2 regions of the Staphylococcus sp. AS1337 genome follow, and region 1 is predicted to be linked to the other one. Evidence: predicted binding sites of a transcription regulator. Region 1 holds the regulator's gene; the other holds the start of a gene.

Region 1 (3,888 bases):
CCGTGAACACCATGTGAAGCTTGTTTATTAGGCGCACCATAACCAATAATTGTTTTAATTTCAATAATTGTTGGTACATTTTGAGATTTAGCTTCTTCAATCGCTTTATCAATTGCGTCTAAATCATTACCTTCTTCAACTAAAATGTGTTTCCAACCATAGGCTTCAAAACGACCCTTAACATCTTCAGAAAAAGCTTTATTTAAATCTCCATCTAATGAGATATCATTTGAATCATATAAAACAATCAATTTGTCTAATTGGTTATGCCCTGCTAATGAAGCTGCTTCGTGAGAAATACCTTCCATTAAGTCACCATCTGAAGCAAGAACATATGTGTAATGGTCCACAACTTTAGCATCTTCTTTATTAAATTTACCTGCTAAATGCTTTTCAGCCATAGCCATACCAACAGACATAGCAAAACCTTGTCCAAGTGGACCAGTTGTAACTTCTACACCATCAGTGTGTTTGAACTCAGGATGTCCTGGTGTTTTAGAACCCCATTGTCTAAATTCTTTTAATTCTTCTAATTCTAAACTACCTGAAACATGTAATAAGCTATATAATAGTGCAGAACCATGTCCAGCTGATAATACAAAACGATCTCTGTCAAAGAAATCTTTTGATTGGGGATTAAAATTCAAGTGACGTGTCCATAATGTGTATGCCATAGGAGCAGCGCCCATTGGTAATCCAGGGTGTCCTGAATTTGCTTTTTCAACTGCATCGATACTTAGCGCTCTAATCGTATCTACCGCTAATTGATCTTTTTCTTTATTCATCTAAATGACTTCCTTTCTTTTAGCAAGTTTCTATATTATTATACCTTATTTGGTATCTATTTAACAAAAAATTGATTTAGTTTTTATCTTCTTTATTTTTAGAATCTAATATATTTTTCACTTTATCAGGCGTTACATCGTTTCCTTCAGGATCTATGACTCTTGTACTTTCAATTTGTTGCTTAAATTTTTCTCTAAATGAATCTAAGTAAGCTTTTCTCAATTTAGATTGTTCTTTAGCTTCTTTTTCAGTCAAGCCTTTTTCTTTTTTCTTTTTCGCTAATTCATTTATACGTTGTAAATCTACACCGTCTTTATCAGCCATAATAAACCTCCGATATTGTTGATATAGAAAAATATAACAAAAAAATGAACGAAACTAAATTGTTTCGCTCACAAAAACACCATTATATTAACATTTACATTCACTAAAGTTCACGCCGCTAAAAACTATTAGTGAACAGCTGCCATCACTTGCTGTGAAGTTTGTTCGCTTTGTAGTTTAGTTTCATTATTACTCTGTTCGCCATTTACTGATTGTCTTGTCATTTGATGGTCAGTCATTTCGTACGTCTGTTCTGAATTCGCACTATTGTGTGCACTTAATATAAATAAGGCGCAAAGTATCATTGTCACCGTTAAAACTATAATATAAGACTTTATTTGCGATTTATAGTTCTTCATCATTTATAACCACTCCTAGAACATTTGTTTGTATAGTTACTTTATCAGAACATCTGTTCTATGTCAACAACCAGACGAACAAACGTTTGTAAAAATGCTATAATCATGCTATAATTAAGTTAAATTAAATTAGGGAGTGCCTATTATGAGAGAGTTAACTAAACGACAAAATGAAATTTTTGAATATATCAAGCAAACCGTCCAATCCAAAGGGTATCCGCCAAGTGTTAGAGAAATTGGAGAAGCTGTTGGATTAGCCTCTAGTTCAACAGTTCATGGCCATCTATCTAGATTAGAGGAAAAAGGTTACATTAGAAGAGATCCAACTAAGCCTCGTGCCATTGAAATTGTGTCAGAACAATTGGGTGAATCAATTAATATGGAAGAAACAATCCACGTTCCTGTTATAGGGAAAGTAACTGCGGGTGTACCTATTTCTGCGGTTGAAAATGTTGAAGAATACTTCCCATTACCAGAACATTTCACTTCAACACATAATAGCGATATATTCATCTTAAATGTTGTTGGTGACAGTATGGTTGAAGCTGGCATTCTTGATGGAGATAAAGTTATCGTAAGAAGTCAAACTATTGCAGAGAACGGAGATATCATCGTTGCGATGACAGAAGAGAATGAAGCGACTGTTAAGCGTTTCTATAAAGAAAAAACTCGTTATCGTTTGCAACCAGAAAATAGTACAATGGGACCAATTTATCTTGATAATGTAACTGTATTAGGAAAAGTGGTTGGATTATTTAGAGAAATGTAATTGATATTTTGACCAATGCTAACACTCTCAAAAAGAGAGGGTGCGCTCATCGCGCACCCTCTCTTTTTTCATCTTTTTTCATCTTTTTTCTCTAAAACGTCTTTTACTTTTTCAAGTATATCTTCTGTTTTGTCTTTTTTGTTTGTTGTCATAACTTTTCATCCTCACATGATAACAGATACCCTCACACAACAAACCTTAAACATTATCCAGTATAATTTTCTGTCCAATAAGGCTGACGATTTTTATTAAAGTCAACACCTACACCAAGCGTATTAAATTCTTTCTTAAGAATATTCTTTCTGTGTCCTAATGAATTCATTAAGTCTTGGTGAGCATAAATACTATTTGTTTGACCATATGCCAAATTTTCACCTGCTGCATTAAAATCGTGTCCGTCAGCTTCCATACGATCAAATGGAGTATCGCCTGATAAATTATTATGATCAAAATAATTATGTTCAGCCATATCTTTACTGTGTTTTCTAGCCGTCTCAGAAATACTAGTAGAATATTTAAGTGGCTCTAACTCATGCTGTACACGTTCTGAATTAACTAAATCAAAGTTTTGCAATTCAAAGCTTTGTGCTAATCCCTCAGATGGTGCGCCATATTGTTGTTGTAATCGGTTTTCCATTTTTTCACTAACTTGTAATAGCGCTGTTAAGTTATTGCTCTCATGTTTATCATAAAAAGCTGTTGTGTATATTTTGTCTTTATGAAAATTATCAAATTCATCATCTTGAACATCAAATTTCACATGTCCTTTTTGCTTATCAGTAATAGGTTTACCTAAACGGTCCCTTACCTTATCTTTAGGTGTGCCATATTTAATTTTTGATTTAGATGATATAACGTTTTGGTTACTATATAGCGCATTTACTTTATTATCTATATAACTAACCATCACAAATCCTCTATAACTATCCGAATAATACGTGTGCCAATTTGTACCATATTCATTTGATGAGACACGTTGGGAACTCCCTAGCTTTTCTTCTACAGCATCTTTAGTCATATTCATTTGAATATTGTTAACTGCAAATTCTTGTTTACTAGGTACTTTCAACGCATCTTCATTAGTTGTTTTTGATGAAGACCAATCAGCAACTTTATCCTTTAATTGCTGTTGTACTGTAATCATTGGTTCTGTTTCTTTGATTGGTAGGACAAGAATAACTACTAAGAAAGTAAGTACATATAAGAATAATTTTCTAATTTTTTACACCTACTAATATATTAGTCTCTATCACCATTAAAAATTGAGTTTCTTACAATTACATAATCCACTTTTCTTAATGATTTAAGGTCAGTGCCACCCGCATATGAAATTGAACTTTGCAAGTCTTGTTGCATTTCAATCAATGTATTAGATAATGACCCTTTGTGCTCAACAAACATTTTCTTACCTTCTACATTTTTATGTTCACCTTTTTGGAATTCAGAGGCGCTACCAAAATATTCTTTATATAGTTTGCCATCTAATTCCACTGTTTCACCAGGTGACTCTTCATGCGCAGCAAATAATGACCCAACCATTACCATAGATGCACCAAAGCGTATAGATTTAGCAATATCACCATGCGTTCTAATACCACCATCAGCAATAATTGGTTTTCTTGCTGCTTTACTACAGTGATTTAATGCTGA
Region 2 (3,888 bases), on a different contig from region 1:
TTCGTACATGTATGATCATACCTTACATCAAGTGATCTAGGAGAAACTTCGATTATGGCGTGATTTAAGTGCTTATCCATGACAATATAGCTAAATGAGCTTCTGTGTGGAATTTCTTTCAATAATTGAATTGCCTCTGACACGTCTTTACAATATTGTAAAATGAGTCTACCAATCATATAGCATACGAAGCCATCGCCTGGATGTTTTCTATGCATAAAGTTATATCCCATAGATAGTCCAGCTTCATTCATACCATCCATTCTACCAGTCACGCGAGATGTTGGGCCAATTTGTGCTAGACCTCCATCATTTGGTTGGAAAAGCTGATAACGACCATCATAAGTTGCAGGGTGATAGTCATAATTTCTTACCATGTAGTCTTGTCCTAAATACACCGTACAGCCACTATTTTTTAGTGGTGTAAAACGATAGTGTGCAAAGTTTAATATCATTTGGTTTGTTGGTAGATTAAGGACTTCTTGCATACCTCTGATTTCTTCCCAAATTTGAGGTGCGTAGGTTTGGAAGATATCATATGTTTCCTTTATGTGGATATCGAAGCGAGGCATACGTTTTTTCCATTCTTTTTCTCTATTTTTTAATAATGGTGTTTGTTGCATCCATTGAGCAGTTTGTACACCTAAATCAAAATGTGACCCGCGGTGAGTTAATATATCTGTTTTTACTTTTTGCATAATGTAAAACTCCCATTTTAGTTGTGTAATCTTACAAATTTGTAACTTTATTGTAACCCCATGTTAATTGTATTATGCGATGCTTGTCGTTATTATAAGTATAACAACGACGACTGGTTATTTATTTTCAAATTAAAATGAGGTGATTGCAATGGCAAATTATTATGATGCTGTTAGAGATGCAATGAGTACTTGGTGGGGTAAGTAATTGACTAAGTGGCTGGGACAAATTAATTGTCTCAGCCTTAATTATTATATAGAGTTAGTGGAACATTTGCATGAGCGCCAGCTCAGATTAACTATTTATCCATATTAATTCTAGTGAATTTTGCTGGGATGGAACTGCGAAATAGTTTTAAATAAATTAGATTTCTTTCCCACTATTTTTCCATATGACTAATAAATGTAATATTTCTAAGAGTTCTGTTATTATTAAAGTATTAAAGGTAGTAATTAATATACAGTCTTTAATTATAACTTAAAGCATTACTACAATAATATCATATTATTACTATAATAATATGTAAATTAAAGTAGTGAAAAGCGGGTATATATTTATTGATGCTTTCAAGTATGCTATCATTAATAACGGATATGTTAATAATTTATTGAGGTGAAACAGAATGTGGAATTTTATTAAAGGTTTATTTAAATTTGTATTCGGTACAATCCTAACTGTATCATTAGCAGCAGGAATTGGTGCAGTTGTGTTCGCTTATATTTTCAAAAAAGACTTTGAAGATATCGAAAGCAAAACAAAAGAGATTGTTTCAGATATCGAATCTAATAATTAAATTATTAATAGAACACTTTAGAGTGTTCTATTTTTTTATGAATATCGGTAGTGATTATTTGATGAGACAATTAGTTGTTCTTTCGTAATAAACATGAGCTTAGTTGAACTCCCCAAAGTTATATTAGTGAAATAAGTCTAAGTATGAGATTTTGTAGTATAAGAACGTAGGAGTTATGGATTATATGGATTAATGCGAGTGATATCAAAAAGTGATAATTTAATAATTTCTGAGTTGTTTAGCGAATAGCCTTCTAAATACATATGAACCATGTCTATATTCTTAATTTTTAATGTTATGTGTTCTAGCCATCCGGATTGGTAATATTCAATTGTAATATGTTGTTCTGTATGTAGTGCTTGATGAAGTTGTAAGTTAAGTTCATTCAATTGATCGTCCGATAGTGTTGGGCGATCAATTTTATTTTGATCAATCAAATATTGCTGTATAGTTTCGAATTGTTCTGGTAAGGTAGCGAAGGGTTGCCATTTAACCATGCCACGACCTTTGGGTATATTTGGATTTAAATATTCTCTAGGGATATTTCTATAATCAGTTTCGTTCTTAAATTCTTTCGAAATCATTTTATCACCTCAATATCATTATAGAACATATGTTCGATTTAGTGAAGTGATAATTCATTATATTGTATTTGTAATAAATCTCTATTAAAATGAAACTATCATAATATGGAGGGGTTTTCATAATGACGATAGGTTATATCGGTACTTATACAAAAAAAGAAGGTAAAGGGATCTACCGTTTCCAACTTGATGAACAAACAGGGAAAATAATTGAGGTTGAAACTGGTTATGAACTAGAAGCCTCAACTTATTTAAATCAACATAATTCATTTTTATATGCAATAAATAGAGAGGGCGACAATTGTGGTATCGCTAGTCTTAAAATAGAGGAAGATGGCAATTTAAGTCTCATTAATAAATGTTTAGCGTCTACAGCTGGTACTGGTTGTTATGTTGCAGTATCACCAGATGGTAAATATATTTTTGAAACTGTTTATGGTGCAGGATTAGCACGTATATATGAAGCAAATCCACATACGGGAGAAATTGTTCGACTTATACAGGAATTAGCACATGATTTCCCAACTGGTCCGTCAGAGCGACAAGATCATGCACATATTCATTTTATGGATATTACACCAGATAAAAAATATGTAGTGGCGATGGACTTAGGTACGGACAAATTAGTGACATATGAGTTTGGCGATGAAGGATACAGTGAATATGCTGTGTTTGATTTTGAACCAGGTGATGGACCTAGACATATTACCTTCCATGAAAATGGGGAATATGCCTATGTAGTTCATGAAATATCAAATATTGTAAGTACAGTAAAATATGAAGATGGTAAATTTACAGAAATAGAACGTCATTTGACGATTCCAGAAAACTTTGAAGGCGATACAAAATTAGCAGCAGTAAGATTATCAAAAGATCAAAAATTCTTATATATTAGTAATCGAGGTCACGATAGTATTGCTATTTTCAAAGTAGCTGATGAAGGCGACATGATTTCATTAGTGGATATTGTATCAAGTGGCGGTGAGTTTCCACGTGATTTTAACATTACTGATTCAGATGATTATTTAGTATGTGCACACCAAGAAGGTGATTATGCGCTTACTGTATTTAGACGTGATAAAGTAACAGGTGAACTAGAGAAAGTAGACGATAAACACACTGCGCCTGAAGGTGTTTGTGTACAGTTTTTAAAAGAAATATAAACTTGGAAGTTTGTTAAATGACTCAATTACTAACTTAATAACATAAAAATGCGCCTTTCCCAAATGTAATGGGAAGGCGCATTTTTATGTTATAGAACTTTCATAAACAGAGTTACTTATTAAAGAAGGTCTTAATATATTTAAATTTACCTTTGTATGGTGGAAACAATAAACTAGATTCAAGTCGAGTTGATTTAAAAATATATGATTTATCATGACTAAATGTATCGAAACTGTATTTACCATGGTATTGACCAATACCAGATGCGCCAACACCACCAAATGGTAAGTTTGAATTTGCCAATTGCATCAAGGTATCGTTAATTGCGCCACCACCAAATGATATTTCATTTAATACACGTTCTGTTGCATTTTCATCTTCGCTAAACAAATATAAGCTTAGCGGTTTAGGTTTGGAACGTATAAAATCAATAGCTTCATCAAAATCATCATACGTAATGATTGGTAAAATAGGACCGAAAATTTCGTCTTCCATTATTTTAGCATTAAAAGTAATACCATCTAATAGTGTAGGAGCAATGTACCTTTCATCTTCGTTTGACTTACCACCAAAGGCAATCTCAGCATGATGAATCTTTAATAAATTATCTAAACGACTAAAGTGTTTATGGTTAACAATACGTCCAAA

What was found. The regulator LexA, encoded in region 1, represses DNA repair genes until DNA is damaged. The targets are predictions, from matches to a motif close to CGAACATATGTTCG.
Region 2: a site for LexA is predicted at 2,099-2,112, ahead of ACSUE0_RS11890 (YolD-like family protein). Genes of this name have one in related genera too.

Annotation. Positions count from the first base shown of each region.
Region 1 is NZ_JBOIHZ010000002.1:476,301-480,188, forward strand. It holds gene tkt (transketolase) at 1-785, opposite strand, end outside; gene ACSUE0_RS05000 (DUF896 domain-containing protein) at 862-1,110, opposite strand; gene sosA (DNA damage-induced cell division inhibitor SosA) at 1,239-1,472, opposite strand; gene lexA (transcriptional repressor LexA) at 1,615-2,238, shown strand; gene ACSUE0_RS05015 (CAP-associated domain-containing protein) at 2,444-3,382, opposite strand; gene guaC (GMP reductase) at 3,478-3,888, opposite strand, start outside.
Region 2 is NZ_JBOIHZ010000008.1:47,148-51,035, forward strand. It holds gene ACSUE0_RS11880 (C45 family autoproteolytic acyltransferase/hydolase) at 1-698, opposite strand, end outside; gene ACSUE0_RS11885 (hypothetical protein) at 1,322-1,492, shown strand; gene ACSUE0_RS11890 (YolD-like family protein) at 1,666-2,076, opposite strand; gene pglS (6-phosphogluconolactonase) at 2,196-3,239, shown strand; gene ACSUE0_RS11900 (aldehyde dehydrogenase) at 3,352-3,888, opposite strand, start outside.